DNA from 3 places in the Romboutsia sp. genome. Region 3 is predicted to be linked to each of the others. Evidence: riboswitches for the same ligand, from Rfam matches in the RefSeq annotation. Region 3 holds a riboswitch; each other region holds the start of a gene.
The links. A riboswitch is a leader RNA that binds a small molecule or an ion and turns the genes downstream of it on or off. The one in region 3 is predicted to bind S-adenosylmethionine.

Region 1: it holds a riboswitch for S-adenosylmethionine, as region 3 does, so the genes downstream of both, AC11VW_RS14035 (methionine ABC transporter ATP-binding protein) here and AC11VW_RS13890 (4Fe-4S binding protein) in region 3, are expected to answer to the same signal.
Region 2: it holds a riboswitch for S-adenosylmethionine, as region 3 does, so the genes downstream of both, metK (methionine adenosyltransferase) here and AC11VW_RS13890 (4Fe-4S binding protein) in region 3, are expected to answer to the same signal.

Annotation. Positions count from the first base shown of each region.
Region 1 covers NZ_JBXKIW010000086.1:8,428-19,900, forward strand. Annotated here, with positions in the region: gene AC11VW_RS14000 (DegV family protein) at 1-707, opposite strand, end outside; gene AC11VW_RS14005 (hypothetical protein) at 743-1,018, opposite strand; gene nadC (carboxylating nicotinate-nucleotide diphosphorylase) at 1,134-1,973, opposite strand; gene AC11VW_RS14015 (L-aspartate oxidase) at 1,951-3,255, opposite strand; gene nadA (quinolinate synthase NadA) at 3,260-4,171, opposite strand; gene AC11VW_RS14025 (MetQ/NlpA family ABC transporter substrate-binding protein) at 4,327-5,121, opposite strand; gene AC11VW_RS14030 (methionine ABC transporter permease) at 5,169-5,918, opposite strand; gene AC11VW_RS14035 (methionine ABC transporter ATP-binding protein) at 5,911-6,876, opposite strand; SAM riboswitch class I at 6,986-7,092, opposite strand; gene AC11VW_RS14040 (hypothetical protein) at 7,196-7,816, opposite strand; gene AC11VW_RS14045 (DUF3793 family protein) at 8,007-8,591, shown strand; gene AC11VW_RS14050 (adenosylcobalamin-dependent ribonucleoside-diphosphate reductase) at 8,668-10,809, opposite strand; gene AC11VW_RS14055 (cold-shock protein) at 11,250-11,450, shown strand.
Region 2 covers NZ_JBXKIW010000017.1:6,187-17,659, forward strand. Annotated here, with positions in the region: gene recD2 (SF1B family DNA helicase RecD2) at 1-1,253, opposite strand, end outside; gene metK (methionine adenosyltransferase) at 1,407-2,600, opposite strand; SAM riboswitch class I at 2,828-2,933, opposite strand; gene yyaC (spore protease YyaC) at 3,273-3,782, shown strand; gene fabZ (3-hydroxyacyl-ACP dehydratase FabZ) at 3,939-4,367, opposite strand; gene mreB (rod shape-determining protein MreB) at 4,380-5,402, opposite strand; gene spoIIID (sporulation transcriptional regulator SpoIIID) at 5,697-5,963, opposite strand; gene AC11VW_RS02080 (peptidoglycan DD-metalloendopeptidase family protein) at 6,065-6,739, opposite strand; gene spoIID (stage II sporulation protein D) at 6,931-7,959, opposite strand; gene murA (UDP-N-acetylglucosamine 1-carboxyvinyltransferase) at 8,033-9,289, opposite strand; gene AC11VW_RS02095 (YwmB family TATA-box binding protein) at 9,311-10,048, opposite strand; gene AC11VW_RS02100 (4Fe-4S binding protein) at 10,150-11,010, opposite strand; gene glmS (glutamine--fructose-6-phosphate transaminase (isomerizing)) at 11,248-11,473, opposite strand, start outside.
Region 3 covers NZ_JBXKIW010000085.1:5,232-16,704, reverse strand. Annotated here, with positions in the region: gene AC11VW_RS13920 ((2Fe-2S)-binding protein) at 1-99, opposite strand, end outside; gene AC11VW_RS13915 (ammonium transporter family protein) at 544-1,806, opposite strand; gene AC11VW_RS13910 (hypothetical protein) at 1,906-2,028, opposite strand; gene AC11VW_RS13905 (MFS transporter) at 2,746-3,909, shown strand; gene AC11VW_RS13900 (EAL domain-containing protein) at 4,085-6,955, opposite strand; gene AC11VW_RS13895 (ribosomal protein L7/L12) at 7,512-7,667, opposite strand; gene AC11VW_RS13890 (4Fe-4S binding protein) at 7,832-8,632, opposite strand; SAM riboswitch class I at 9,020-9,130, opposite strand; gene AC11VW_RS13885 (DUF6179 domain-containing protein) at 9,324-9,497, opposite strand; gene AC11VW_RS13880 (GNAT family N-acetyltransferase) at 9,481-9,984, opposite strand; gene AC11VW_RS13875 (sensor domain-containing protein) at 10,063-11,473, opposite strand, start outside.

The DNA of each region.
Region 1 (11,473 bases), on a different contig from region 3:
TCGTCTCCATATACAACATATACATCTTTATCAGAGAAATCCTCTCCAATTTGTAATTTTAATTCTTCTATTAATTTAGGAATTATTTTTTTAGTTCCTCTTACTTGACTCTTTTGTTTAACTAGCCCATCTTCTATTTTTAAAATAGGCTTTATATTAAGTAATGATCCTATTGCAGCTTTTGTTCCTGATATTCTTCCACCTTTATGTAGGTAGTCTAGCGAGTCAACGGAGAAATGTACTTCTAATTTTCCTTTATATTCTTCTAATTTTTCTATTATATATTCTATATCATATCCTTGCTCCACCATTTTGGCGGCTTCATAAATTAACATACCTCCACCTATACATAAACTATATGTATCAAATACATAAACATCACCTTCAATATCATTTTTTGCCATCATAGATGATTGATATGTACCTGATGCAGCAGATGATCCTGCCAGGTATAATACTTTTTTACCTTCTTTTATATATTTTTCGAATTTTTCTTTATATGTTATATAAGTTATTTGTGCCGTAGATGGCATGTTTTCTGAATTTCTTAATAATTTATAAAATTCGTCTCCATCTATATCTACTCCTGATCTATATTCTTTTCCTTCAAATATTATTGTTGTAGGAAGAACCTCTATATCGTACTTATCAATTGCTTCTTGTGATATATCATTCATTGTATCGCAGATTATTTTAATATTGCTCATTTTTAAAACTCCCTTTTATAGCTTTGTAATATTTTCTATTTAAAACATGTAATGCCTATAAACCCTGGTCCTGAATGTGAACACATTGGAGGATTTATAGTTAATAAAATTATTTCCTTTGGGTTTAATTCTTGTTCTACTATTTCTCTATCTTCTAAGTTATCTCCGACAGCTATTGCTATAGTTCTATCTCTGAAATCTTGACTACATACTTCTTTTACTCTATTTATTATATTAGGTATTATTTTCTTATTTCCTCTTACTTGGTCTTCTTTATAAGTTTTTAGATGTATTTTGCATAAGCTCTTCAATTATATCATATTGAATATTGTAATACTATTTTTAGATTTACTATGCATAAAAAAAGATAACCTAATTTGGCTATCTTCTTATTAATAAATATATTTATTGTATATAATTTTTTTATTAATTTATCCTCTTTAAATTTTTCATGCTTAAATCCAATACCCTAAAAGAATGAGTCAACGCACCAACAGAAATATAATCTACTCCTATTTTTCCTATTTTCTTAATTTTTTCTAGAGACACGTTGCCAGAAAACTCAGTTATAGCTTTTTTATCTATAATTTTCACAGCTTCTAATGCTACTTCTAAATTCATATTATCAAGCATTATAATATCAGCTTTGGCTTCTAGTGCTTCTTTTACCATTTCTAGGTTTTCGGTTTCTACCTCAATTTTTCTAACAAAAGAAGTATTTTGTCTTGCAAGAGCCACAGCTTCTTTTATTCCACCACATGCACTTATATGATTATCCTTAAGCATTACACCATCTGATAAATTAAACCTGTGATTATTTCCTCCACCGACTTTTACAGCATATTTTTCTAATAGTCTCAAATTTGGTGTAGTTTTTCTAGTATCTAATAATTTCGTATTACTTCCTTCTAGTTCTTTTACAAATAAATTAGTTAAAGTCGCTATTCCACTCATTCTTTGTGTTAAATTAAGTGCTACTCTCTCACCTAATAGTATATTTCTAGTGCTTCCTTTTAGAAATGCTATTTTTTCATTCGGATATACTTTGTCTCCATCCTTTTTATATAAAAAGACTGCTACATTTCCTAGTATTTCAAACACTCTCTCAAAAACTTCAAGTCCTGCTATTATACCCTCTTCTTTAGATAGCAACTCTATTGTAGATTTACTACTTTCTTCTATTACACAATTTGTACTTATATCCTCATTTGGAATATCTTCTATTAAAGCATCCTTTATCATTTTATCTATAATCAAATAATTCATCATTAAACTCCCCACATTGTTCTTTTATCGATTTTATAACTATTTCTTTATTTTTCTTTATTAAAACTTCTACATCTTCTTTTATTTCATATACATCATTTACTTTAATGCCTATATCTTCTATACTATCGTTTATTACTTTCGCACTTCTCTTAGAAAAAACTAATCCTTCTAATAGAGAATTACTGGCTAATCTATTTGTACCATGTACCCCTGTACAACTAATTTCACCTACTGCATACAGGTTTTCCATAGAAGTTTTTGAATTTAAATCTACTTCTATTCCACCCATAAAGTAATGTTGTGCTGGTGAAACTTTTATATATTCCTTAGTAATATCTGTACCTCTTTTTAAACACTCTCTGTATATCGTTGGAAATCTATTGACTACATAATCTTCTCCCATAAAGGTTATATCTAAATTTACATAAGGTACTTTTGTTTTATCCATTTGCTCATATATGACTTTTGAAACTATATCTCTGGGTAATAGCTCCTCTACAAATCTATCTCCATTTATATCTAAAAGTCTACCTCCTTCACCTCTTACTGCCTCTGATATTAGAAATTTTTTTTCATTATCGTTTTCTTCATAAAAAGCTGTTGGATGTATTTGTATGTAATTTAAATCCTTTAATTTTATATTATGTTTTAAGGAAACTGCAATCCCATCTCCATTTAATATTCTTTGATTAGTAGAGTTTTTAAATACTCCACCTATACCTCCTGTCGCTAATACTACGACTTTAGCATATACGTTAATTTGCTTATTATCTTTTATAAGTATTGCACCATTACACTCATTCTCATTACTTATTAAATCTACAAAATATGTATCTTCATAAATAGTTATATTTTTTCTTTGTTTTACTTCGTTGATAAGTGCTTTTTCAACACTTTCTCCTGTATTATCTTTGGTGTGAACTATTCTATTGATGCTATGAGCGCCTTCTCTAGTGTAGGTTAATTCGTCATCACTTTTGTCAAAATCAACTCCTATTGCCAGTAGATCTTTTATGTTGTCTATCGATTCTTTTGCCAATACTTCTACTGCCTCTACGTTGTTTTTATATTGACCTGCTTTTAAGGTATCCTCTATAAATAAATCTATGTCCTCTTCATTTCGAGCTGTTGATATGCCTCCCTGAGCTAGGTATGTGTTAGTATCTTCTAGTTTAGATTTTGTTACTAATAATACATTTAAATCTTCTCTCAAGTTTAAACCACAATAAATCCCCGATACCCCTGACCCTACAATTAATACATCTATAATTTGATTCATTATTTTACTTAGCTAGACGGTGCATATTTTGTAGACAATTTAATGCCTTCTCTGCAACTGCTTTATCTACTACTACTTCATTTTTCATATTTAATAGGGTATCATATAGGTTTTGTAGTGTTGTTTTTTTCATATCTATGCAAGATATTTTACCACCTGGGATAAAGAAGTTCTTGTTAGGATTTCTTTTTCTTAGTTCATGTAATACGCCTTCTTCCGTTGCTATTATAAAGTCTTTAGTATCACTTTTTGTAGCATACTCTATTATTCCTGTTGTACTTCCTACATAATCTCCAAGCCCTCTTACTTCTTTTGTACACTCTGGATGCACTAGTACTTTTGCATCTTTATTTTGTTTTTTTAAGTTTAATATTTCTTCCTTCTTTATATTATGATGATACTTACAATACCCATCCCAAAGTATGAATTCTTTTTCTGGGAAAAACTCTGCTATGTATCCACCTAAATTTTGATCTGGTAAAAATAGTATTTGTTTGTTAGATATATTTTTTAATATATCTAAGGCACTTGATGATGTAACTGCTATATCACAATGAGATTTTACTGTTGCAGTTGAATTTATGTAACATACTGTATAAGCATCTGGATATTTATCTTTTAATTCGAGTATTCCTTCTTCAGTTGCCATATCTGCCATTGGACATCCTGCATCTAATACCGGCATTAATATTGTTTTTTCTGGAGATAAAATTTTAGCACTTTCTGCCATAAACTTTACTCCACATAATACTACAACCTCTTCCCTACTGTCTCTTGCTACTTCACTCAGGTAATAAGAGTCTCCTACAGCATCAGCTAATTCCTGTATATTTTCTGGTTGATAATAATGTGCTAGTATTATTGCATTTTTTTCCCTTTTTAATTTTTGTATTTTTTCAACTAAATCTCTACCCATAATTACACCACTTTCTCTATTCTATAAGTTTTTATTTACCAACTGTATATGCATCTGTAAAGACATTGTAGCATTATTTGTTTTATTCATCAATTAATAAGTGTATAATTTCATAAAAAAAAGCATCTTTTAGATGCTCTTTCTCATTAATTCGATTAAAATGATGGTATTATGCTTCCTTGGTATTCTTTTTCTATAAATTCTTTTACTTCTTTGCTAGTTAAAGCTTTTGATAATATTTTTATTTTTTCACTATCTTTATTGTCTTCTCTTACAGCCAGTATATTTGAATATGGAGAATCTTTCGATTCTATTACTATTGCATCTTTAGTTGGGTTTAACTTTGCACTTAATGCATAGTTAGTGTTTATTACTGCCCCTTCAACATCTTTAAGTACTGTTGGAAGTTGTTCTGCATTCATTTCTTTTATTTCTATATTCTTAGGATTTTCAATTATATCTTTTATACTTATAAGTTCTCCGTCTTTAATGCTTATCAAACCATTATCTGCTAGTAACTTAAGTGCTCTTGCTCCATTTGTAGGATCATTTGGTATCGCTATTGTTGAATTTTCTTTTATTTCATCTAACGACTTTACTTTATCTGAATATAATCCAATTGGCTCTAAATGTACTTTCTCTGTATACGTAAGTTTATATCCTTTTTCTTTTATTGTCTCTTCTAAATACGGTACATGTTGGAAATAATTCGCATCTAATGAACCTTCATCTAGCGCTGTATTTGGTAATATATAATCGTCAAATACTTTTATTTCTAATTCATATCCTTGTTCTTCTAACTGTGGTTTTATTACTTCTAATATCTCAGCGTGAGGACTTGATGATGCTCCTACTACTATTTTATTGTCGTCAGTTCCCTTACTACATCCTACTACTGATACTAATATTGCTGATGATAATGCTAAAGTTAATAATTTTTTAAATTTCATTTTTAATTCCCCCATTTATTTTTAATATTTTTATAAGCTTTTACTATTTATACATTCTCATTTAATTCAGTGTTTGTTTTAACTGAAATATCATTATTTGAAACACTTCCTTTATGGTTTTTAACTTTTAAATTTTCCCCATATTTTAGTCTATTGTATGCAAAATTTCCTAGCCCTTGTATTATTTGAACTAATATTATAAGAGTTATTACAGTATATATCATTACAGCTGTGTCAAATCTTTGATGCCCATAAGTAAGTGCTACGCTTCCAAGTCCTCCAGCACCTATTGCCCCTGCCATTGCAGTGTAACCTAGTATTGATATTACAGATAAAGTGACACCTGATACAATTGATGGCATAGCTTCTTTTATCATAACTTTAAATATAATTTGGCTCTTAGTAGCTCCAAATGATTTAGCAGCTTCTATTAAACCTTTATCAACTTCATTAAGTGCTCCTTCTATTATCCTTGCTATAAATGGTGCTGAACCAATTGTTATAGGAACTATTGTCGCTGTTTCTCCTATACTTGTTCCAACTATAATTCTTGTAAGTGGTATTAAAACGACTATAAGTATCATAAAAGGAAAACTTCTAATGGTATTTACTATAAAGCCTAATGATTTATTTATACTATTATTAGGTTTTAGCCCATCTTCCTTTGTAACTACTAATATTATTGCTAATACAAATCCTATTATTGTGGCTAATATTGCAGGTACTGTTATCATATATAATGTTTCTAATAATGCCTCTAGTAAAATTTTATTTACAAATTCACTTAAGCTAGTCATTTGCAATCTCCTCCCATCTTATATTTTTACTATTTAAGTAATTTTTAACTTTTCGATTATTTTCCTCATGTGTATTTATAATAAGAGAACCTAATATATCTTCTCTAAATTTTTCTAATCTACCAAATACTATTGAAAAATCTATATCTAACTCTCTCGCCATATTTGTTATTAGGGTGTTATTTGAAATTTCTTTTGGAAATAATATTTTTATATTGCTTCCACTAGGTAGAACTATATTTTCTTCTCCTATTAACTTTCTAAGTCCCTTTGTATTTTGTAAAAATATCTCTTCTGTATCACCAATTTCTAAAACTTCTCCATTTTCCATTATTGCAACTTTAGTACATATTTGCTTTATTACTTCCATCTGATGAGTTACCATTATTATAGTAATATTTAATTTTTTATTTATATCTTGAAGTAATGATAGTATTGATTTTGTAGTATTAGGATCTAGAGCTGATGTTGCTTCATCACAAAGAAGTACTTTCGGATTTAGAGCTAAGGCTCTCGCTATTGCTACCCTTTGTTTTTGACCACCACTTAAATTTCTTGGTTTATCATCTTTTTTATCAATTATTCCTACTAAATCTAATAGTTCTAAAACTCTTTTATTTATTTCTTCATTTGAATATTTGAAACATTCTAGCGGCAATGCTACATTTTCAAATACTGTTTTTCTCTCAAGTAATGAAAAATTTTGGAATATCATTCCTAAATCTTTTCTTAGTATTCTTAACTTTTTTTCATTTAAAGATTTTACTTCTTCTATTCCTACTAGGACGCTTCCTTCTTTATAATCTTCTAATCCATTTATACATCTAAGTAGTGTTGACTTTCCAGCACCACTATGACCTATTATTCCAAATATTTCGCCTTCTGCAATCTTAATATTTACATCTTTTAATACCTTCGTATTTCCATAATACTTACTCACATTTTTAATACTAATCATATAATCTTCCTCCCCCGTTACTTCCAATTTAAAACATAGTTAAATACTTATATCTTATTTTAAATACAATAAAAGCCTAAGTATAAACTTAGGCTTTATAAGCAATTTATACCCATCTTTCAGCTAATTAGCTGCAGGATTTAGCACCAATGTATATAAATATATACTGGTTGCCGGGTTTCATAGGGCCAGTCCCTCCACCTCTCTTGATAAGGAAGTATTTAATTTTTATTTTTTAACTTTTTTTATTTTCTATATTTTATATAGTATACATCACTGTAATATTTGTCAATCATTTTTCTTATTTTTTTAAATTTTCTTATTTATTCGTTTTATTAGGTGCTATATTTAACTTCTTATTCATATCTTCAAGCATTTTTGTAAAATCACTCTTAGTTTGATCTTTAACTGTTGTAGCTTCATTAACTATTTTTATAAATTCGGCTTGTGGCTTAGCCATTGCATCCTTTGGAATTGCATCTAATTTTTTTATATTGGCATCTATATCTGCTATTGTTTTTTCACCTTCTGCTATTAAATTATCATTCATTTTCTTTAAGTCAGGATCTTTTGTTTTTACATCATTTTTTAGTGAGTTAACAAAAGTTTGCATCTTATCTCTGCTATCTTTATATGCTGCTTTTACATTTTCTAGATGTTTTTCATTTCCTGGATATTTATTCGTCTTATAATATTCAGTTAAACTTTCTGGAGTTGAGTAAAGTTCATAATTTTTTAAAGTCGTACTGTAATTTCCATAATACTCTGAATACTGTTTTGCATAATTCTCATCTAAAGCAACCTTTTCTTGACCACTTTGAGCTGTTGTTGTTTTATTTGGTGCTGTTGTTTTTGGTACTACTTCTTTTTTAGTACACGCTGTTGCTCCCATTGCTATTGCTAAAGACATTCCTATTGTTAGTACTTTTTTAGATTTCATATTCTTGTTTTCCTCCTATTTTATCTTTTGAATTTTAGTTATATAAGTATATTAACTTATATTTATTAATCTTAACTATAATAGTATTTGTAAATTCAAAAATTTTATTATATTTTTTAGTTGATATCGATTATCATTACATGTATAATTTAATTATATTAATAATCATTATCAATAAGGAGAAATAATTATGAGCTGTTATTCTTGTAAAAATAAAATAAATTCATCATATATAAAATGGCTTCTAGAATTACTTGGTCCAGTACTTATGGGTTCTAAGCCTTCTGAAATACTTAATATCCCTAGATTTGATATTAACAAAGAAATTAAATTAAACGATATAAAAAATCATTTTAGCCTATGTTCTAAAGTTGAATTTATAGTTATAGATAAAAAAGAAAAAGGCTTAAAAATCTTATTTGTAAATAAAGAATCTTTAGCTACTCAACTTGACAATATAAAAATACAAAACTTCTTGAAATTTTTAGGATATCAAAATGTAGTGGATGTTAATTCTTGTTTAGACCATTTAATTGAAAAACTAGAAGGTCATAACTTCCCTGATGAAATAGGAATTTTTCTAGGTTATCCACTTAAAGATGTCGTTGGTTTTATGGGATATGGAAATTATAAATTTCACAATACAAAGTGTTGGAGAGTTTATGGTGATCCAAAACCATCCGAAGACTTATATTCAAAGTTCTTAAGTCATCGTCAAAAAATTAGAGATATGCTAAATTCTAAAAGTGCTAAGCTTATACTTACATCTCTCTAAAATATAAATTATATACAAAAAGTCTAGAGCTTTCACTCTAGACTTTCTGCATATCTGATTAACTTTTAATTTTATATTAATTACACTTACTATATCCACATTGTAGGCATATTCCACATCCACCTGTAGGTATTACTGATTCATTTTTACACTCTGGGCATACAAAATTTTCTACCTCATGGATAGTTGTAGATATCTCATCTTCTACATTTGTATTATTTTCTTCATATAAATTATCTTTTTTAGCTTTTTTAGGCTTTTCATTTAAAAGTATGCCATTTCTTTGGCATCCATCTCTATATATAGTTATTCCTTTTAATTGATTTTTCCAAGCTTGTACATATATATCATAGACTTCTTCCACTGTAACTTCATGAGGAAGATTTATTGTAGAAGATATTGATGCATCTATATTTTTTTGCCATGCTTTTTGCATTTGAATTCTTTCACTCGGTTTTAAATTCATTGCAGTTACAAATATATCTGGTAAATTTTCTTCATTTTCTATCTCATTTATATTCATATACTGAGAAACTATAGGCGTATATACTTTGTAATATACATCTTTGTCATGTAGTGTTTCTGTTTTTCTTGTATATGAGGTATTAAACATTGGCTCAATCCCTCCACTTATACCTAACATTGTTGATATTGAACCAGTTGGAGGTATCGTAAGTATTTGTGAATTTCTTAGACCATATTTTGCTACTATTTCCTTAACATCTTCATCTATATTATTTATAAAGAATTTTGAACTTAAAACAGCTTCTTTATTATATTTTTCATATGTTCCTAGTTCTTTGGCTAATAATGCTGATTGTTTTACTGCTTCATTAAGCATTATTTTTGATATTTTCTCGCATAAATTTATAGATTTTTCACTACCATATCTTATACTTAGCTTTATAAGCATATCCGCTATACCCATAACACCTAGCCCTATTTGTCTATATTTTGATACAGTTTCCCTTTGTAATTCTAGAGGATGTAAGCTAAGCCCTTCTTCTAATACTTCATTCAAACCTATAACACAGTCTGATACACATGACTTAAATTTTTCGATATCAAATATTGCGCTTTCCGTAAATGGCTCAACTATGAATTCTCCTAAATTTATAGAACCTAATAAACAACTTCCACCCTCTGGTAATGGTTCTTCAGCACAAGGATTTACTCCCGCATATTTGAAGTCTTTATCCTCACTTAATAAATGACTTTTTTCTATATTATCCCAAAATAATATTCCAGGTTCTGCAAAATCCCAGTTATTAGTTATAAACTTCATAAATAATTTGTAAGCGTCTACTTCTTTTATTATGACTTCATTAGTATCTTTTATTTCAAATTTACACTCATAAATTTCTTTATTTTCTACTGCATTCATAAATTCATCATTTATTCTAACTGATAGATTAGCTTTCGTTACCTTTTCTAAATCTGTTTTTATGTCTATGAATTCTTCGATGTCAGGATGATTTACATCCATAGATATCATAAGTGCTCCTCTTCTTCCTCTTTGTCCTATAAGTCCTGTAGTCATTGAGTAAAGATCCATAAATGACACTGCTCCAGTTGTGCTTTTAGCAGAATTATGTACTCTTGAACCTTTTGGTCTAAGATTTGATATATCAATTCCTACACCTCCACCATAACTAAATGTTTTTGCTAAATATTTTGCTGTATCAAATATAGATTCTAAATTATCCTCTGGTGGTTGTAGTACATAACAATTAGAGTAAGTTACTTTTATACCATCTTTAGGCAGCCCTCTATTAGCTAGTATTCTTCCTGCAAATAAGAATTTTCGTTCTCTTATTAATTTTTCTATCTTTTTATTTCCACCTGATATTCTTTCTAACCACTCATTAAAGTTTTCATGATTGTATTGATATTTGTTACTCCAAATAGATTTTTGTAACTCATCCATTTGCCATTTAGATTTTCTTAAATCTGATCTCTTTTCTCTATATAGAATGTATTTTTTAGCCACATCTTTTCTATTCGATTCCATTAATAATAGTTCTACCATATCTTGTATCTCTTCTACACTTATTTCTTTCTCAGAAGAATTAACTTTGTTCTCTATATTCAAAGCTATAGATTTAGCTAACTCTTCATCTATACTAAATTTACTATTTATTGTAGATTTATAAACCGCATTAAATATTTTATTTTTATCAAATATCTCTTTAGTTCCATCTCTTTTTATTATTTTCATGATTTTACACTCCAATTTTCTTTATTGTCTTTCATTTTCAATTTATACCCACATTTTCTATCTCAACACAATATATTGTATATTTTTCAAATAAAATACTATATATTGTGTCTAAATAAAAAAACACCTTCGATTAGATATATTTATGTTTCCAAGAGAATGTATTTTATATTACTAATAAATTTTTATTTGATTTTATTAATTCTTACCATAAATCACTTTAATTTTAAATTCAATTTAGTATGTTATATACTCCATAAATTAAATCTATTAATTTAAATATTTATAAATTAATTTTTACAAAAATTGTCGTTTTTAATTTTCAGTTTTTCTGATTTTTTTTTGATCTACTACTTGTTTTTTTGATCTTTTTAAGTTATAATTATTTCACAAGCTTAGTTAATAGGTTTGGATTTTTAAATACACGGAGGTTTTTTATAATGAAAAACGGAATAGTAAAATGGTTTAACAGTGAAAAAGGATTTGGATTCATATCAGTAGACGGTGGAGAAGATGTTTTCGTACATTTCTCAGCTATACAAGGTGATGGATACAAAACTTTAGAAGAAGGCGAAAAGGTTAGCTTTGAGATAACTCAAGGAGCTAGAGGACCTCAAGCTGAAAACGTAAATAGAATATAATTATATTTAATATATATTTTTAT
Region 2 (11,473 bases), on a different contig from region 3:
ATTACATCTGCTTTAATAGGCTCCTCCTCATTTTTCATAAATTGAAGTTCATCACTGTCAGTTGTATATCCCATTTCTAGTAATCTATGTATAGTTCTCGCTTCTTTATCAGAAGTTTCACTCATCCTTTTTGCTGCTCTTCCCGTTGGAGCCGCTAAGACTACTTCTTGGTCATTATTTTCGAATATTTTTATTATAGTATTTATAGTCGTAGTTTTCCCGGTTCCTGGACCACCAGTTATTATTACTACTCCACTTTCTATAGCTTCTTTGACTGCTAACGATTGATTTTGAGCTAATTTAATATCATCTTGTTCTTCTACAAATCTAATTTCTTTTTCTATATCTATATTTAAATTTTTAAATTCACATTGCGATAATCTTATTATTTGTTTACAGACTCCATTTTCAGATATATAGTACGGAATTAGATATATTAGATTTGCTCCATTCATTTTCTCTATGTGAACTTTTTGATCATATGCTAAATCCATTATGCATTGTTCAACAAGGGGTAATTCTACTTCTAATAATTTCACTGAATCTTGGATTAAAATATTTTCTGGTAGATACGTATGACCGCTACTTAAAGATTGATTTAGAGCATATAAAATTCCTTGAGACACTCTATCTTTAGAATTTTTTTCTATGCCTATTTTACTAGCTATATCATCAGCTATTTTAAACCCTATACCCCTTATGTCTTCAGCAAGTTTGTATGGATTTTTATTTATAACTTCAATGGCTTTACTTTTATACTTCTTATATATTTTCATACAATAGTTAGGAGTAATTCCATATGGAGATAACTCTATAATTATATTTCTAAGTTCTCTATTTTCTTCATAACTTTTTACTATTTGATCTATCTTTTTACTTCCTATGCCTTCTACTTCTTTTAATTTTTCTGGCATATTTTGAATTACATCTAAAGTATTTACTCCAAACTTATCCACTATCCTCTTAGCCATTTTTTCCCCTATACCATGTATCATTCCTGATGATAAATATACATAAATACCTTCTAATGATGATGGTGTTACAGGCATAAATTTATTTACCTCAAATTGAGTCCCATAAGTTTTATGATTTATCCACTTACCCTCAACTTCTATACTTTCTCCTACAGATAGAGTAGGCATACATCCTACAATTACAACTTCATTATCTGAATTTACCAAATGAGCTATTGTGTAACCATTATCTTCATTCTTAAATACTATGTCACTTATCATTCCTTCTATTCTTTCCATACTTATTCTCCTACAACAAATAATATTTCTATCGTTCACCTAAGTTGTACTTATTATACCTTTTATAGGAAATAAAATCACCCCTTAAAGTACTATTATACAGGCATTTCCTGTTAACACTTTAAGGGGTTTAAATATATAATCTATATTAAATTATTGTCCTAATGCTTCTTTTCTTAATAATTCTGCTTTATCAGTTTTTTCCCAAGGTAAGTCTATATCAGTTCTTCCTAAGTGTCCGTAAGCAGCTACTTGCTTATATATAGGTCTTCTTAATTCTAAATCTCTTATTATTGCACCTGGTCTTAAGTCGAAGTTCTTATCAACTAATTGTACTAATAATTCTTCTGGAACTTTTCCTGTTCCAAAAGTATCTATAAATACAGATAATGGTCTAGCAACACCTATTGCATAAGCTAATTCTATTTCACATTTGTCTGCAAGTCCTGCAGCAACTATATTTTTAGCTACGTATCTTGCAGCATATGCAGCAGATCTATCAACCTTTGTAGGATCTTTTCCTGAGAATGCCCCTCCACCGTGTCTTGAGTATCCACCGTAAGTATCTATTATTATCTTTCTTCCTGTAAGACCTGTATCTCCTTGAGGCCCTCCTATAACGAATCTTCCTGTTGGGTTGATATATATTATAGTTTCTTCATCAAGTAATTCTGCTGGGATAACTGCTTTTATAACATGCTCTATTAAATCTCTTCTTATTGTATCATTGTCAACATCTTCTCCATGTTGAGTTGATATAAGAATAGTGTGTACTCTAACTATTTTTTTATCATCATATTCAACTGTAACTTGAGTTTTTCCATCTGGTCTTAAGTAATCTAATAATCCTGATTTTCTAACTTCTGTTAATCTTCTAGCTAATTTATGTGCTAATGATATTGGTAATGGCATCAATTCTGGAGTTTCATTACATGCAAATCCAAACATTATACCTTGATCTCCAGCTCCTATTGCTTCTATCTCTTCTTCTGTTTCTTGTCCAACTCTACTTTCTAATGCTTCATCAACACCCATTGCTATATCGCCTGATTGCTCATCTATAGCAGTTAAAACTGCGCAAGTGTTAGCATCAAATCCAAACTTAGCTCTTGTATATCCTATTTCTTCAACTGTTGATCTCACTAATTTTGGTATATCTACATATGCAGAAGTACTTATTTCCCCTGCTACTAATACTAATCCTGTAGTAACTGTTGTTTCACAAGCTACTCTTGATAAAGGATCTTTTTCTAATAATGCATCTAGTATTGCATCTGATATTTGGTCACAGATTTTATCTGGATGCCCTTCTGTTACTGATTCCGATGTAAATAAATGTCTTGCCATGTTTTGTTTCCTCCTTAATTTATAAAGTACTTCTTACTTTAAATTTCATTTTGTATAAGTTCACTTTTCTTATACGTTGAAAAATTGATTTTTTAATGAAACCAATCTATTTTAAAACCTTGACTATGCTTTATAAGGTAGCTATTTAGTAATTATTATTGAGCATAAAAAAACCTCTTCTTGTACAAGAAGAGGTTAATTATGTATATAAATACGTTAATTAACTAACCTCATCTTTCAAGACTATATAGTCTTGTAGGATTTAGCACCATCTCCCTAATGGGTGGTTGCCGGGCTTCACAGGGCCTATCCCTCCGCCACTCTTGATAAGGTAATCAAGAAAGTTATTAAGTTTTTTTCGTTTTGTGTATTACTAAATCATATGTTACTACCTTTTTAAAAATATGTCAACCAATTTAAATATTAATTTTTTATCCTTTTAATAAAAAATATATATTTCTTATCTTTTTAATAAAATATTTATTTTTTCATTAAATATCATATACCCCTTAAAATTACTAACTTTTGATTTCTTCCTTTTTAATTTTAACATGTCTTTTTTAACTATATAGTATCCTATCTTAACTTAATTTCATATTATATCTTATCTACTTTAAGATAGGTCTTTTTTAGACCAAATTTTCATATATTTCTTTTGAAGGGGGTGTTCCTATGTATTTGGCCAAAGTGAATTATAAAAAAGAAAACGTTGTGCAGACATTAAGTTCAGTGCTTAAAGATTTAGTTGATGAGAACACAGTTGTGGTTTGTATAGGAACAGATCGAGCTATAGGTGATGCTCTTGGACCTTTAGTTGGAACCATGCTAAAAAATAGTGACTTTAGATACCCTGTTTACGGAACGCTAGATAACCCTATTCATGCTTTAAATATATACGAATCTATTGAAAATATCAAAAACACTCATCCAAATGGAAACTTTTTGGCTATAGATGCCTGTTTAGGATCCAAAAGTAGTATAGGTAATATACAAATTAGAAAAGGCCCTATTCTTCCTGGAAAAGGTGTTGGAAAAAAACTCCCTCAAATAGGAAATTATTCTATTGTAGGAATTGTAGATAAGATAGATGAAAATAATAGATTTTCGTTTAATAATGTAAGACTTAGCTTTATATTAGAATTAGCAGAAATGATTTCATTATCCTTATTACTTGCTACTTGATTTTTTCTCTATTTGTATAAAGGAATAATCTCGCACTATATCTTTACATACACTTCTACTAGCTGTGCGGGCTACTTGCTTTTAATCAAAACTAATTTATGAAGTATACTTTTTAAATTTATAAACAAAAAAGTCCTATTTCTAGGACTTTTTTGTTTATTTTTGTACAAGAGCAAACACTAGCTCACCGGTACATGCAAGTTCTTCTCCAACAAAAGCTTTTGCTGTAGCTTTTCCTATATTTCTTCTAACAGAAAGCATTTCTACTTCCATAGTTAATGTATCTCCTGGTCTCACTTCTTTTTTGAATCTAACCTTATCAATACCTGCAAAAACACCTAATTTCCCTTTATTCTCATCCATAGACATCATCGCAACACATCCAACTTGCGCCATCGCTTCAACGATTAAAACTCCTGGCATTATAGGATAATTTGGAAAATGACCTTGGAAAAATGGCTCATTCGCTGTAACATTTTTTATTCCTACTGCTCTTTTTCCTTCTTCTAACTCTATTACTTTATCCACTAATAAAAATGGATATCTATGTGGTATTAACTCTTTTATTTGATCTATATTTAACATTAAAATACCTCCCTATCTTTTTCTTTTGAAGGTTCCTCCTGTTTCAAGCAAGTCTAAAGAACCTAATGCAATTCCTGTTCCCTTAGCTACACAAGATAGAGGCTCGTCTGCTATTATAACTTTAATTCCCGTTCTTTCCTCTATTCTTTTATCTAGCCCGTATAATAATGAACCTCCACCTGTCATTATTATTCCTGCATCACTTATATCTGCAGATAATTCTGGCGGTGTCTTTTCTAATACTCTAAGAGCAGTTACTACTATTTGCTCTGCACATTCATCAAGAGCTTCTAGCATTTCTGAAGAATTTACAGTCATAGATTCTGGTAATCCTGTAACTAAATTTCTACCACTTATTTTCATACTTTTTTCTTCTTCTCTTTTATATGCAGTACCAATTTCTATCTTTATCTTTTCAGCACTTCTTTCTCCGATAAGAAGATTATGTTGTTTTCTCATATATCTTACTATGGCTTCATCAAATCTATCTCCACCTATTTTTATAGATTCACTTACTACAGCTCCTCCTAAAGAGATTACAGCTATATCTGCTGTACCTCCTCCTATATCTATAACCATACTTCCATTTGGCTCAGATATATCTACTCCAGCCCCAATTGCAGCTGCTATAGGCTCTTCTATAATGTATACTTCTCTAGCTCCAGCTTGGCGTGTAGCTTCTTCTACAGCTCTTTTTTCTACTTCTGTAACTCCAGTTGGAACACATACCATTATTCTAGGCATAAAAAATCTTCCAAAACCTTTTTTATCTACAACTTTATTTATGAAATAGTTCAGCATTTTTTCAGTTACATTATAATCTGAAATAACACCATCTCTTAGTGGTCTTATTGCAATTATATTACCAGGCGTTCTACCTATCATCCTTCTAGCTTCTTCACCTACTGCTAAGACAGAATTCGTTCTTTTTTCTATTGCTACAACAGATGGCTCCTCTAGTACGATTCCTTTCCCACTAACGTATACAAGTACATTAGCCGTCCCTAAGTCTATACCTATATCAGCTCGCGACATCGTTCCAACTCCTTTTATATTATTTTTATATTTAAACGTTTCATTATTTTTTTTTAAAACACTCCTATTATACAAAATATACAAAAATGTTACTTTAGTCAAGAATAATATAAAAAAGATTCATATTTTAGCAAAGCCACTAAAAAAGCCCTCTTAAAATAATTCAAAATTTAAGATACAAAAAAGAACCTTTAGAATCGATTCTAAGGCTCTTTTTCTATATTCATATGTATTTTTGATATTTAGATTTTATTTTAAAATATTAAAGAAGCTACTTTTTCAGTAGCCTCGGTTTTAACCTATATTCTTTTTTATATCTTTTTCATATTTTAGCTTAGTAGCCATTCCTCCCCTTATGTGTCTTTCAGATTTATTCTTTTCTAAAACCATTTTAACCTCTTTAGCAAGAGATGGATTTATTTCCTCTAATCGTTCTGTTACATCTTTATGAATAGTACTTTTACTCACTCCAAATGTTTTCGCAGTTTGACGGACAGTGGTATTTTTTTCTAGTATATATTTTGCTACAACGATTGCTCGTTCCTCTATATGAGATCTCAAGACTTCCCCCCCTCACATACTAGCCTTAATCATATATATGTAAGTTTACAAAAAAATATAACAGACTTAATCAAATAATTTGATTAAGTCTGTTATATTTTTTATTTAATTAAACTCATTGGATCTATTGATTGTTTTCCTTTAAAGGCTTCTATATGTACATGAGTTCCCTCTTCACTTTCAACTGGAGATGTATCTCCTACAATACCTAGAGGTTGACCTTCTTTGATCGCTTGGTCTTTTTTAACTTCAATTTTCTCATTCAAATTAGAATATACTACTACTATATCATTCTCACTTTTTACTTTTACTGATATACCATGTTTATCATCTTTAAATACATCCACTATTTTACCCGCTAATAAAGATTTTATATCTTGACCTGTATTAGCACTTACATCTAAGCCTTTATGTATTTCCCATAAATTTAATGTCTTTGAATAACTAGGCTCTTTTTCTGAATATTCTCTAGTAACTTTTTTTCCTAAAAAGCTTAATTTAGAATCACTTTCTTTTTCTTTTTCTTTTTCCTTAGCTTGTTGCAAATTTTCTTTTGATCCTGTTGTTGTTGGAACAGCATCATTATTATCTTTTTCTATTAAATGCAATTCATCCTCGTTTTTGCTATTTCTATCAGTATTATTTACAAATCCGTTATTAGAAGCTAATTCGTCTACATTGTTCTTTGTAAACCAAACTCCTCCAACTGCTAGTGAGCAGATACATGCAAATAATGCTAAGTAAAAACCATCTTTTTCTAATAGTTTTTTCTTCATAGAGCACCTCCAAATATATTTATGTATTTATATTGTTATCTTTAATTTCTATTTTTATACAATTTATGTACTTTTTTGAATTAAGATTTTATTCGAAGGGTACTATTTAATTTTTTATATTATTTGCATGAAAAATAAACCCTATAGTATATATCATTTAATATATTTCATAGAGTTTATTGTATTTTATATTAATATAAATCAATTATTTGAGTTCCTGCATAATAATGAGATAGTATCTCATGGTATTTATATCCTTCTTCAGCCATACCTTCTGCTCCCCACTGACTCATTCCTACACCATGTCCATAACCCTTTACTATGAAATCTAGATAATTATCATTAAAGTCTATATCAAAATTAGCCGAATTTAGATTTAGTATACTTCTTACATCAGTTCCTTTAATTTCTTTATTTCCTATTTTTATTTTTTCTACAGAACCTGCATCACTTGTTTTAAGTATCTTAATTTGGCTACTTAAATTATTCTCACTTATTTTTATATCACCGTAGCTTCTTCTTAAAGTGCTCACAAAGTCTTTGTTACTAATTTTTAATGTAGATACATATTTAGGTGAATAATTCTTATCATAAGGACTATCAACTGACTTTAGATATGGATATGATTGTGAAAATACTTCTTCACAATTCTCTGTTTTACCTGATGATGTTGAAAAATATAAAGTAAGTATTGGCTCATTATCATAAGTTATAATATTCCCTTTAGTTTCTTTTACAGCTTTTTCAATTTTAGAGTAAGAATTTTTCATCCACTCTTCACCATTTTTTTTCTTCAACTCATCATAACTTTTATATTCTTGGCAATGTCTATAATCAGTACAAACCACAGCATCTTTGTGTTTACTTTGATTTCCTTGTTTTTCTTTATACATTACAAAAGTTCTAGCTGCTACCGCTTGAGCTTTTAGAGCTTCTATATTGAATTCTGTAGACATTTCTCCTGCTACTACACCACACAAATATTCTTCAATGTCCATTCGCTGAGTACTACCTAATTTGTGATTATATACATTTATAATTGGTGATTTTTTATCTACTGTTTGATAATTTATCACTTTCTTTACAGTTTCATTGATAACGTTATTTTTTTGATCTAGAGGTGTTGCTTCTATTCCATCATAAGATACTATACTTATAAGTATAGGTATTGTTATAGCGCAAGCCACTACACTTGCTAAAACTATTAAAGGGTTCTTCATATACTTTTCCTCCTTGGTTTAATCCTTGTCCTTAAGTATATGAACAACCCTGTGCTTTTAGCACTATTTATTTTTATTTATCTTCTACTATTCTTATATTCCCACCTAATGCAGTTATTTTCTTATCTATATCTACATATCCTCTTTGTATATGGTATATTTCTCCTATTTCTGTTTCACCTTCTGCTATAAGTCCACATAATATAAGTGCAGCACCTGCTCTTAAATCTGTTGCATTAACCTTAGCTCCATGTAATTCTTTTACTCCATTAACAACAGCACTTCTTCCTTCTATCTTTATATTAGCTCCCATTCTATTGAACTCAGCAACGTGCATAAATCTATTTTCAAATACTGTTTCTATAGCTACACCTGTTCCGTTCGCTATTGTAAGCATCGCCATAAATTGAGCTTGAACATCTGTTGGGAATCCTGGATGTGGTAAAGTTTTTATATCTATTGGCTTTAAAACTTCAGGACCTATTACTCTTACAGATTTATCCATTTCTATTATTTCACAACCAGCTTCCTTTAATTTTGCTACTACTGGTTTTAAATGTTCCATCATTACATTTTCTATTGTTATATCACCTTTAGTCATAGCTGCTGCAACCATATACGTTGCTGCCTCTATTCTATCAGGGATTACTGTATGCTCTGCACCTTTTAATTCTTTAACACCTTTTATCTTTATAGTGTTTGTTCCCGCGCCTTTTATGTTAGCTCCCATTTCATTTAAGAAATTAGCTAAATCAACTATTTCTGGTTCTTCTGCTGCATTTTCTATTATTGTAGTTCCCTCTGCAAGGGCTGCTGCCATCATTATATTTTCAGTAGCTCCAACTGATGGAAAATCTAAGTATAACTTAGCTCCTGTTAATCCCTTAGTTGTAGCTTCTACAAATCCATGATCCATTTCTACTGTAGCGTCTAAACACTTAAATCCTTTTAAGTGTAAATCTATCGGTCTTGTTCCTATAGCACAACCTCCTGGCATAGATATTTTAGTATGATTAAATCTTGCAAGTAATGGCCCCATAACTAAGAAAGATGCTCTCATTTTTCTTACAAGCTCATACGGAGCTTCACATGTAGTTATGTTACTTGCATCTACTGTTAATATATTATCTGTGTAATCTACTTCTGCTCCTAAGTGTCTTATTAAATCCGATATAACATGTACATCTCTTAAATTAGGTACTCCTTTTATAGTAGATTTTCCGTTCGCTAATAAAGTTGCTGCTATAATTGGTAATACTGCATTTTTTGCTCCATCTATTTTAACACTACCTTTAAGTGGGTTACTCTTCTTAACTAATATTTTTGCCATTTGATTGACCTCTCCTCATTATTAATAATCTAATTTTATAATGGGCGTAGCAATATAGATGAGCGTTTTCTCATCACCTTCACTATACCTCATACCTATATTTAAATTTACCTTATTTCCCAAATATTTTAAATAATTTTCATGTAAAATTTTACTGTATGCTGTTATCGATACAAAATTTTCTTCTTCTACTCTGTCTATTTGTTCAGCATTCATATTATATAATATTTTCTCTAAAATTTCATCATATTTATTCATTTGTAACTTTTTTGTGTATTCTCCTGCTATACAGGTATTTATATCCATTTGAGATGTATGCTTCTCAAGAGTATTTTCAAGAACTGTATAAATGTCCACTATACTTTTATATACTTTATTTTCTAATATGTCAACTATTATATAGGACTCTTTAGAATTCTTTTTAATACCAATTATGGAAATGCTTTTTTCTGCCGTATTTATTTGAGCATATATTTGATTTTCCTTATTGTTCCAATTTTCTTCCCACTTTATATTACTTTCCTCTAGACCAAGATTATTAATTATTTCTATGCAAATATCTCTCATCTCATTTTTGGATATATCATAATTTATAGTTCCATTAGCTTTTATATTATAAAATTTAAAATTTGCTTGTGTATTATTGAACGTTTCTATAAGTTTATCATATTCATTATTTGATTTAATATCCGCATATGATATTAAGATTCCTGCTAGCATCAATATAAAAAAACTCATAATCAATTTTACTATTTTCATAAAAAATCCCCCTTAAAATTATCATGTTTATATCTGAATTATTGACAATTTTAAGGAGGATATACTTTATATATCTCTTAGTTTTTAGTTTTTATCTATTATTATATTTTTTTACCTATTAATACTTTCTCAAATATGTCAATTCCAACTTTATCTATAACCTTACATATTCTTTCTTCAGGATTAGCTAATTTACTGTATGTATCTAATATATCTTGTATTAATTCTACTATCTCTTCTTCTTGATATAAATTAGTTAATTTATCCCCAAATCTATATCCTCTTCCCATTCTTCCTCCAATATAAATAGCCATTCCTTGCTTATCAATTTCCATAGCTCCAAAAGGACAAACTTGAGCACATTTTCCACAATTTACACATTCTTCTTTATTCCATACTAGTTTTTTGTCTACAATCTTAACTGATTTTTGCCTACATGATTTAATACATAACCCACAATTTTCACACTTATCTTCATTAAATTTAACATATATTTGGCCAACTATGCCAATATCATTTGTATTTGCTTTTGCGCAATTATTTGGACATCCTACTAGTGTTATCTTAGTTTTTGCAGGTAAGTCATATGCGAAATATTCATCGTGTAGTTTACTACAAAGCCCTTGGGTATCATATATACCGTGTTGGCATACTGTCCCTTTACATGCAACTAATGGTCTAATTTTCTTTCCTGTTCCTCCATGATATAATTTAACTTCTTTTAAATCATTTTTTAAACTTTCTATATCTTCATATTTAATCCACGGAATTTCTACTGTCATTCTAGTCGTTAAACCTAGGTATCCTTTTCCATACTTTTGTGATAACCTAGCTAAATTACATAGTTCCTCTGATGTAAAATTTCCTGCTCTACTTAATATTCTTATAGAAAAGTATCCTTCTTGTTTTTGTGCTAATATCCCTTCTCCCTTTAGTCTTGCTATTTCATCTTTACTTATCACATCTACACCCCTATTCAAATATATATATTTATTTATAGGTTATCATACTTAATTTTTATCATCTAGCGTATTTATCCGTTTCATATATTTAATCTTATTATGAATACCATTAATTATTTTAATGATAAGAAATAAACATCAACTACTAAAATATACACAACAATTTAATCATAATAAAATTTTCTACTATAAAAAAGCCGTACATTTTATAAATGTACGGCTTTTTATCAATATTTATTATTCAACTGTTACTGATTTAGCTAAGTTTCTTGGCTTATCTACATCGCAACCTCTTTCAACTGCAACATAGTAAGATAATAATTGAAGCGGTAAAACTGTTAATATACTAGATAATATATCATCTACATTTGGTATATATATTACCTTATCAGCAGATTTTTCAACTTCTTTATTTTTTTCTTGAGCAATAGCTATTACATATGCACCTCTAGCTCTAACTTCT
Region 3 (11,473 bases):
TTGCACTTCCTCAAATGTTTTAGCACCGTCATCTATAGCTTTTTGCAATTGTTCTACTGTTACACCAAAACATGCACATACTACTTCATCTTTATCCATCATTTTTCTCCTTTTCATTAATTTTTTTAGTTTATAATAGCTATCAGCTCTTATATATTTATACAATTGTAGTGTACCCAGATAATTAAAATTTTATTAATCACAAAAAAAACTGTTTCTCTTACAGTCTTTTTTTATGTTCAAATATGTAAAATAAGATCAATCTAAGTCCATCCAAAAACTAATTAGATTATTTTTTAGATTTGCTGAAAAAAGAGATGCGAACATTGCTATAAAACTTAAACATGATAAAAAATGTTTTGTTGAATACCATAAAAGCATACCCTAAAGGGTATGCTTAATATTAATTCCATTTACTTTATCTTTTTGAATACATTAATATAATTACACCCTTATCTATAATGCAATCTTGTAAATGTAAGTCTATCTTCGGGTTGTTTTATATAAGTTAAGTGACATTCACTTGAAGTTTCATATCTTATCTTAATTATGCATAAAAAACTCATCTTCATCACTATAAGGGATAAATTTTTTACCTAATAGACTAATAATCGATCCAGTAATTTTACCACCAATAAATGCAATAATTACAGTTGCTACAATTGCACCTAACTGAATCCCTATATTTCCAGTAATAAATACAGCTACAATTCCTCCTAAAATCCCAGGCATTCCATGTAAATTATGAATACCACAAGTATCTGTTCCTTTAATCAAATTTTGAAATTTTGGAGTAATAATCGCATAACCAATAACACTCAAAGCTCCTGCAGCAATACCGATTAACATCGCATAACCTGGAGTTGTCACATCACAAGTTGAACCAATCGCTACTCCACCTGCAAGTGCAGCATTAGCAATATCTTCAATGTCAATTTTTCCTCTAATCAATTTCGTAAATATATAAGTAGCAATCGTTGCTCCACATAAAGCAAAGATTGTATTGATTGCCGTTAAAACTACTCTTTCAGGAGCTACTATCGCACTCGTAAATGATGGCCAAAATAACCATAATACCATACTTCCAAGCAAACACAATCTACTACTTGTATCATCACTTTCACAAGAAGGGTCATCTTCAAATTTAGAAAGTGTATTTGCAACAACCCCTAATCCAAAGTATGCACCAAAAGCATGAATAGCAATTGATCCACCAGTATCAAGAAAACCTTCAAAAATTCCACTTTCAAGCAATACCCATTCATTAAATATGTACACAGGAACAAATAATAAACCCATAATTATATATTGATCCATTTTGAGCCTTCCAAGAGGTGCTCCAATTGCTATTAGTAAACTTGCAGCAGCAAATTCCGCAAATAACAAAGTATCCACGCTAATTGTAGGTTTTGAAAATTCTTCTCCTCCAAAGCTTTTAATAATCATATACATTGGAATCGCAATACTTACAACAAGAAAAGTAGCAGTAATTGAACTAAATCCATGTTTTCTTACCGTTACCATAAGAAAACCAAAACCAACCAAAAGCATAGCAAGAATGTCAATTGATCTGTTATACTTAAGAGTCTCAAATATAGTATCATATTGATCTCCTACTTGAGCCGTATTAATATTTTCCCCATTAATTTGACTCATTTGTGTAGCTACATTTTCATTGATAGCTGGAATTAAAATAACAGCCATAACTATAAATACTCCCAATAAAAATACAAGCAAGCTTTTGTTTACTTTTGGTTTAGATGGTGATGTACTCATTGGTTTAGAAACTGATGGTGATGTATTCATTTGTTTATATCCCCCTTTTATTTAATATAATCTGAATTCTACCTCATTGATTTCCTCCTAGAAACAAATTGATTTTATGAAGAATGCAGTATTTAACTGTTACATTTTAGATTTATAAAAATCTATTTTATCTATATTTTCAGGATTTGCTATATCTAATTCTTGTATTTTTTGTTCTACTTCTTCTTTTATTTTTTGAAATCCTTTTCCCTTCTTATGCAAATAGATTCTCCCTCTGTTTTTTATGAGCTTCTGTTAAAATTCTAGCTCTTTCATAACATACTCTAGGTTTTGAATTTACATATTCATCCCTAAATTTTTATATCTTTTTAGTATTCTTCAATTTAATACTTCCATTGCATTTTATAGCGTACTTAATTTTATTATATTACTTTTTATCTATATTTCAACTATTTTGATAAATTCAGATTTATTTAACAATTCAACTCTATATTCATTTTTTCTATCGGGGCTTCATTATTTAGCTTTATAGATTTAAGATGGATAAGTAATTTATATCTTGTTAATGATAAAAATATTGAAATGGTATAGATAAAATTGACATAGATTTCAATGTTGGAGACGATTCACAAGAATAATACCCACGATAAATATATTCACCTCTCTATGATCCTTTGTTTTTAAGTCTAAATTGTTTGCCCCACAGAATTCTTGAATAGCCATAAAAGTTCTTGGTTCATCATCATAAGGACTTATATGAAGCCTTTGTACTGAAAGACCATCTTTAATAGACTGAAACCTTACCTTAAAAACCAACCTATAGTTTTTAAAAGCAACTATCGGTTGCTTAAAATCTAGTTATGTAAGCATATATCTGAATGATATATATACTCTATGGAAGATGATAACTATAGTACGAACTATTACTATTTTCATAACTTTAATATTGTGGTATATTCATACAAGGAGGAATTCATCATGTCGAAATTTTATGCAAAATATTTAGCTCTATTTATTGGTTTAGGTGCATACAATACCTTTTTACCAGTATATTTAGAAAATACCCTAGGATTTAGTTCATCACAAGTGGGTATGGTAGTATCAATACCATCTATAATCGGTATTATTTTTGTCCCTATATGGGGACTTATAAGTGATTTAATGAAAAAACAAAAATCCGTTCTTTGGATAAATATACTAATGTCACTTTTATTCACAGGACTTTTCGCTATTACTAATTCATTTATAGCAATACTTGTAGTAGCTACATTTCTTGAAATGTTTAGAAATTCTATATTGCCTTTAACAGATTCTATAACTACTTCATACTGTAGGGAAAATAATAAAAACTATGGTGGAATAAGAGTAATTGGTTCTATGTCATTTGCTATAGCTTCTTTCTTGTGTGGTCAGCTTATAAAAATGACTAATAATGATCTTATGTTCTTCTATGTTTTTATGGTTAGTATGATAGGATGTTTAATAATAACTCCTACTTTAGATACTACAAGTAAAATTGAACATAGAGAAAAGATAAACTTAAAAGAGGATTTACCAAAATTATTTAAAAATAGAGCTTATATGCTGATTCTACTTTGTGGAGTATGTGTTGCCTCATTAACAGAAGCTATGGCGGCCTATCAAGGAATACATCTAATGAACCTTGGGGCTGGAGCTGAGCTAGTTGGATTACTTACTGTATTTATGGTTATTCCAGAGTTTTATTTTATGGTAAAGAGTAAAGATTTTCTTGAAAAATACGGAATGATAAAGATGATAAGTTTTGCCAGTTGTGCTCTTTTGATTAGATGGATAATTTATGCATTAACATCTAATCCATGGATATTTATGTTAGCTACATCTATGCATGGTGTTGCTATTTCTATTATAATAATCTGTGCCTTTGATTTTATTGGTAAGGTTGTAGATAAAAAGCTTTATACTACATCTATGACTGTTTATACCTTTACAATTGGTGTTTCTTATTCTCTTATGAAACTATTATACGGAACAATGATAGATTTATTTGGAATAAATTCTATATTTATTTTTTCTATTGGAGTTTCATTATTCAGCTTTGTAGTTTTAAGATGGATAAGTAATTTAGATGTTATTAATGATAAAAATGTTGAAGTGGTATAGATAAAATTAAGTATCTTAAAATAGTTTTTATATATTATGTATTAAAGGAGGAAAAATATTTTTCCTCCTTTAGTTGTATTCTTAATTTCAACAGTATGTTAAAACATAGCCTATCTTTTTAAAATTGTGTATTTTATGGGCTATAGTTCACAATACAGAAATCATCTTTTACATATTAATCTTCAATTTTCAGAATGCCGTCAGCACGCAATATAGTTTCAATTTCCTGTGCAGGCAATGGTTTATAGTAATAGAATCCTTGAATTTCATCGCACATACGCTGGTTTAAAAACGAAAGCTGCTGCTTCGTTTCTACTCCCTCTGCAATGGTTTGTAGTCCCAGATTTTTCGCAAGTACAATAATGGCTTTGGTAATTGCTTCATCCTTATCACTCACGTCTATCCCTTGTACAAACGGCATAGCAATTTTAATCTTGTCAATAGGCATTTGTTTCAAACGGCTCAGTGAAGAATACTCTGTCCCAAAATCATCGATAGAAATTGTAATGCCAAGCTTTTTAAAGGAGTTCAAAGTTTCAATAACGCCGTTCACTTCATTCATTGCAATACTTTCAGTAATTTCTAGCTCTAAGTATTCAGAGCTTAAACCAGTTTCCATTAAAATCTCTTCAACCTGCTTTGCTATATTAGGATTATGAAATTGAGATACGGAAAGATTTACTGCCATACGAATATGGGGTAAACCTGCATCCTGCCATGCTTTATTTTGTTTACAAGCAGTTTTAAGCACCCAATCACCAATAGGCATAATTAAGCCTGTTTGTTCCGCAATAGGAATAAATTTACTAGGAGGAACAAAACCTAGCTTAGGGTGATTCCACCTCAATAATGCTTCAAGACCAATTATTTTCCCAGAGGCGCTATTTACTTGTGGTTGGTAATAAAGCATCAACTCATTTCGCTCTAAAGCAGGGTACAAACTATTAGTCAGCGTCATATTTTCCATGACTTTGGTTTTCATCAATGGTGTGCAAAGTGCATATTGGTTCTTACCATTTTCCTTTGCTTTGTACATGGCAATATCTGCATTTTTTATTAGTGTATCTACGTCTTCTCCATCCATTGGATAGAGGGCAACCCCTAAGCTAGCGGTAACATAGAAGTCTTGATCATTTAATTTAAATTGCTGTTTAAAACCATCAATAATTTTGGCTGTAATTTTTATAATGTCATCAGAATCTGTAAAGTTTTGTACCATTATAATAAATTCATCACCACCAACGCGGGAAACAATATCATCTTTATGTACTGAAGCAGCCAGTCTGTTAGCAACTTCTTTTAGTAGTTCGTCACCTTGATCATGTCCCATGGTATCATTGATCATTTTAAAACCATCTAAGTCAACAAAAATAACACCAAGTGGCTTTTCTAAATATCGAGCAAGAAAAATACCCTGTTTCAGTTGATCAACGAATAATATTCGGTTCGGTAATCCCGTTAAATGATCATGATATGCGAGATGTGAGATTTTTTCTTGTATCTTTTCTCGCTCTACAATTTCAACTTGTAGGAGCTCATTGGCCTTGGAAAGCTCTAGAGTACGGTCTTGAACTTTCTCAAGGGTGTGTTCAAGTGCTTCCTGTGCTAATTTACGTATATGTATGTCATAAAATATACCGATATAAGAGTTTTGGTTATTATTACTTTGTGGTATTACAGAAATCTTTGTCTGAAACCACTTCCATGATTCATTTTTAATTTTCATCCTATACTCGTAACCATCTTTATGTTCCTTTAATTCTGAAACGTTTTGTAAAAGGTTATTCAAATTTTCTTTATCATCGGGATTTAAAAAGTATGTAAATCGTTTCCCAATGATTTCTTCAGTAGTATATCCAAGTACTTCCAAACAGTTGGGTGATATGTATGAGAACACCCCCTGTTTATTAAGCGAATATATAACATCTGTCCCTTTTTCTACAAAAGTTCGGTATTTTTCTTCACTTTCTCGAATTTGACCCTCTGATTGCTCTAGCTTGTCCAACATATTATTGATTTCTTCTGATAAAACGAATATTTCATCCTGCTTTATTTGTGGTTTTAAGCGTACGGAAAACTCCCCTTTATTCCCTATATTCAACACTTCTTTGCTTAATTTTAATAATCTTGACAATATGTTTTTTTCCAAGAAAAGCATGACAGTAATAATAAAAATAAAGCCCACTGCAATCAATGAATAAAGCATATAGTTTATGCCTTTTTTTCCAATCAGACTTATGTCTCTAGACATTTCTATATTTAAGCCTAGTACCGGCTGTTTGTAAATGTCTTGTAGTATTGTGTATGCAACAATTTTATCTCTACTTAGCTCCTCAATCTCTATAGGAGATTGAGGAGTGATAGGATTTGAGCTTTGAGCATACTTTTGATTCTCATTGGCAAGCCTTTCTAAAGAAATGTCCAACTTCAGCCTGTCAGATAAGTCACTAACCGCCATATCATCTAAAAAACGCCCAAGCACTACATTCCCACGTACTGGTCCTTCAAAATCACTTTTACTAATAGGATAAGAGGCTATTAACATAGGCCCTTGCGGCAGCATAATGATGCCTTTTACTTTATAGTTCGAATCAGCATTTTTAAATATATTACTTTTTTCTAACTCTTTTTTCAATTCAGGATAAACTGATACAAATTCTTTATTCTTAAAATCCATTCCCTTGGCAAATACATACTCTCCTGATTGATTAATAAACACCATTAAATTCAGCTTTAGGTTCAAAAATACATCTTCTTGTAAATTATTGAATACATAGTCTTCATTCCCATTCTCAATAAATTTATAGGTATCGTCCCAAGCCGCCAAATCTCGTGCAGTAGAATATAAAGAGGATGCCTCAAAATCAAGAGCATTTGTGACTCTATCCATATTTTCATTAATATTTTTTCTTTCTAATTGATCAATGCTACTCCTCATAATCGTGTTTAACAACAAATAGATTGAAAAAATTAATATAATAAACATCAAAGCAAAAAGCTTTATTGTACTACTTCGAAGAGATTTTAATTTCATTTTTTTTGTCATGCAGTATATTGTCTCCTTCATTTAGTATGTTATCTCCCTTGCTAACTCCTTATAGAGCATCTTCACAATCAGATAAACAATACTTCATTTTCTTTCCTAAATTGTCAATTTAAATCAGACAAGACGTATGTCATGTCTCTCCTTAATATTTTTTATTCAACGGTATTATACCATATTATCCCTTTTAGTAGTTATATATAATTTTTCATCTTTAACATCATAATAGCATTCTTATAACTACCTCTCCTTCACAATATTTCTAACCTGCATCTATGCCAATAACATCAAGATAATCTTTTAACCCTTCTGAAAAATCATCACTCTCTACACAATCAACATAATCTATTCTCATAAAATTTCTCCCCCGTATCCTTATATATTATCTATATACACTTATATAGATAATATATAGTGCAACCTTTTCTTGTACTAAAAAAAAGAAGTCTACACAAGACCTCCCTCTTAAATCTCTACCTTTAAATATATATCTATTAGAGTAAATACTCGTTATTATTGTACCATTTTTTTCAAATAATCTCATTCATAATACCTTTTATCACTTTTTATTACTAATATTATTACTCAATAAATCTATATAATCTTTTGCTTCCTTTAAACCTACTCCTGAAACTATTCTATATTTTTTTATAGCCTTGACTTTTTTTCCTTCTAAAGCAAGTTCTTTTAATTCTTCATATTCAGGTGTCTTGATTTTAAACTTCGATAAAGTTTATCCGTCTGTTTTGTTTCTACAGGTTTTGTTTCTAAATCTACTTTCATAAAAATCCCCCTTTTTTTGGCTTAACTCTTTTATTTAAAAATATGAACTAAAATAATAATTCAAACCTCACTTCATATCCCCTATTCCCTATATAACTATTTACCTATTGGACATGCATATTCACAATCTCTACAATACTTTATAGCTTTTCCAAAGCCTTCATCAAATTTCTCTGGTATTTCTACAGGAATTATATTGCCTTCATCTTCTTTCATCTGTATGTTACATACTAATCTATTAAAGTTTCCTATTCTCCCTGGAAGTTCACTTCTTCCTAATTCTACCTCTGAATATATTTTTTTAGAAAATGCTTCCTTCGTACAATTCTCCCAACACTTTACTTCACATTTAACACATGGATCATATTCTAAAGGTCCAATTGATGGCAAATCTAAATTTAAACCTATTGCTCTTAGCCTTATATGTGGACCGTACTTAGGATTAATTAGCAAATTATTTCTACCAATACATCCTAACCCAGCTACTACTGCTGAATCCTTCAGAAATATTCCTCCTTTTTCTATATGATAGTTAAAAGAATATGTTGATACACCTTCTTTCTCCATAATACTTTTGAACTTTTTGCCAATATCAATCAACTTTCTATTACCAACTGTATTGTAACCTTCAACCCAATAGTCCATTTTAGGATCAGATACAGGATGATGATATGCTAGAACAACTACACTTTTTATTCCTTCGGGCCATACTACTTCAGGTAAAAAGGTATCGTTTTCTCCACACATATAAGTTCCAACCCCATTATACCCTGGCATTTTAGCTATAACAGTAAATGCAGGTGATTTTTTTAAGTCTTCTACATTAGCAACACCCGCTAAAGTAGCCCCGCTTCCCAATGCAATTTTTACAATTTCATTTAAAGTAAATTCTTTCATAGTTTTATCCCCCTTCAAAATAAATCGATCTGTTAATTTATATGAACATTGTTCTTCTCAACTCTAGGAAATATAATAAGTTCTCTAACACCTCAATATCCCCAAGAAAAAGGAGAGGAGAACAATGAACAAAACAAGTGTAAAATGTCCTCGTTATCATTCTGATAAACTGTATAAGTTTTTAAAGAACGAGTAATTCTATTAAATATTAAGCTATTTTTTCATATCAGCTTAACAGATTCAAATAAATTATTCCCTTTATCTATGATATTTTTATAACAAATTAATTTTTTTAAAACTCCAAAAAAAAATAAAAGTCTTCTCCAGAAATATGAAGAAGACTTTTGTACAAATGAAAACTTTAGAATGGTTTTCCATATATACCTTCTCCTATCTCTCAGAATCAAATTCTGCTGGATTTAGCACCATGCATACAAATGAAATATGCTGGTTGCTGAAACGTCATCGGGCCAGTCCCTCGGTCTCTCTGGATAAGAACGGTTATTCAATTTTATTATATTCATTTTATGGAATTTATTATATATTCTTCCAACTGCTATGTCAATGATAAATAGGAAAATTATAACATTTAAAGCTTATAGATTGGGCCACCTGTAAAAGGAAAATACACTAACAATAAATTTACTTATCTAAAAGAATGGGACTTATCTACACATAAATTTATTAATTTTTATAAATCTTCATTATTCAAACTATTAAGACTTTCTTCTAAGTAATAATCTTGATGTTCACTTATGTTCAAGCCTTCACTAGGATTTTTTTCCATAATAGAAAATATAGCATTAGTAATAGTTAATTCAAAAATATTTATAAGCAAATCTGTGTCATTATAGCATTTTCTCAAAAGCTATTCTTTTACTTTTATCTTCTAAATAAATTATTCCACAATACTGAAACTTATTTTTTATAAGTAGCTTTTGCATAGATAAATTTTCTTCATGTGTATCTATTTTGATACTGTATATATCTTTATTTAAACAAAGCTGTTCTATATTTTTCATAATTTGAGATGATAATCCTAATCCTTTATAATTATTGTCAACAGCCATTCTATGAATAACTGCATATTCATTATTACTAATCCATTCACCATCATCAATAGAGTCATATGTTTTTTCTTTATCAAAAGAAACTGCTACAGTAGCAACCATATTATTATCTTTTATCAATACATAACTATTTTTATTTATAATATCATTTCTTATTGTTTCAACATTAGGATAATCATCCTGCCATTGATTAATCCCCAGCTCTTTAAAGTAATCTTGCGCTTGTTTAATAATGCTCATTATATCATTAACATCTGTTTCAACTGATTTTCTAAATTCCATCTCAATTCTCCTTTTTATTATACAAATAATTCATACTTACATATATAACGTCTATATCGTTAACATATTTCTAATTTATTAATCTATTACTAAATTTAGCGCATCTTTTTCTTCTAGTGGCTTTGAGAATAAGTACCCTTGTATATAATCAATTCCCATATCCCTCAATACATTTAATTGTTCTTGTGTTTCCACTCCTTCTGCTACTATATCTAAATTTAACGAATGAGATGAATCTATAATTAATTTTATAAGATTTATATATTCTTTTCCTGCATCCATCCCTATTACAAAACTTTTATCTATTTTCACTTCTGATAAAGGTAATTTTACTAAGTAATTAAAAGATGAATATCCTGTTCCAAAATCATCTAAAGCAATTTTGATGCCCAATTCTTTTAACTCTTTTAATTTTTGTATATTTTCGTTTATATTTTCAAGTAACACAGTTTCTGTTATTTCAATTGCTATACAACTTGTACAGACTTTTGTTTCTTTTAATATACGTTTCATAAATTCTATAAATTTATCATCCATTATCTGAATAGAAGATACATTAAAAAATACAATTATTTTATTATTTCTATTTTTATTTATTTTTTTAGCAAATATACATGCTTTTTTTATTATTTCATTACCTATACTGATTATTAAATTACTTTTCTCCATAATATCAATGATTTCTATTATAGGTCTATGAGAGTATTTTTCATTGTTCCATCTAAATAAAGCTTCAAACCCTCTTAATTTATTATCTTTTGTATATTGTGGTTGATAAAATACCCTTATTTCATCTTTTTCTATAGCTCTACTCAAATCTTTTTGTATATTAAAATTTAAAATTCTTTCATCCTCTAGCCCTTTTGTATATAATACATATCTATTTTTTCCACACTCTTTAGCCTTATACAGTGCTATATCTGCCATTGTAATTAATTTACATTTATCTTTTTTGCAATTTTCACTGTTACATTTACAAGTTGAAATTCCCATACTCGCATTAATTTTATGTTTTTGTGTTTCATTACTTTCTATCTTAGATATTTCACTTAAAATCTCTTGTGCTTTATTTTCTATAATTTCTTTATCTATCATATCTCTAAAAATTACTATAAACTCATCCCCACCAAATCGAAATATAGAATCTTCATGGCACAACTCTTTTAATTTATTAGCTATATTTATTAATACCATATCTCCTACATAGTGACCATAAGTATCATTTATTTGTTTAAAATTATCTACATCTATAATCATCATAGTTACATTATTACCTTTAAACTCACTATTCATATATTCATATAAGGCTCTACGATTTAAAAGTCCTGTATGAGAATCTATGTATGCTTGTTTCTTTATTTCATTCTCTGCTTCTTTTATTTTTGTTATATCTACTAATGTACCAACTATACCTATAACTTCGTTTGCTATATTAAATACTGGAGTTTTATATACTTCTATACTTCTTCTTTTATTTTTTTCTATTATA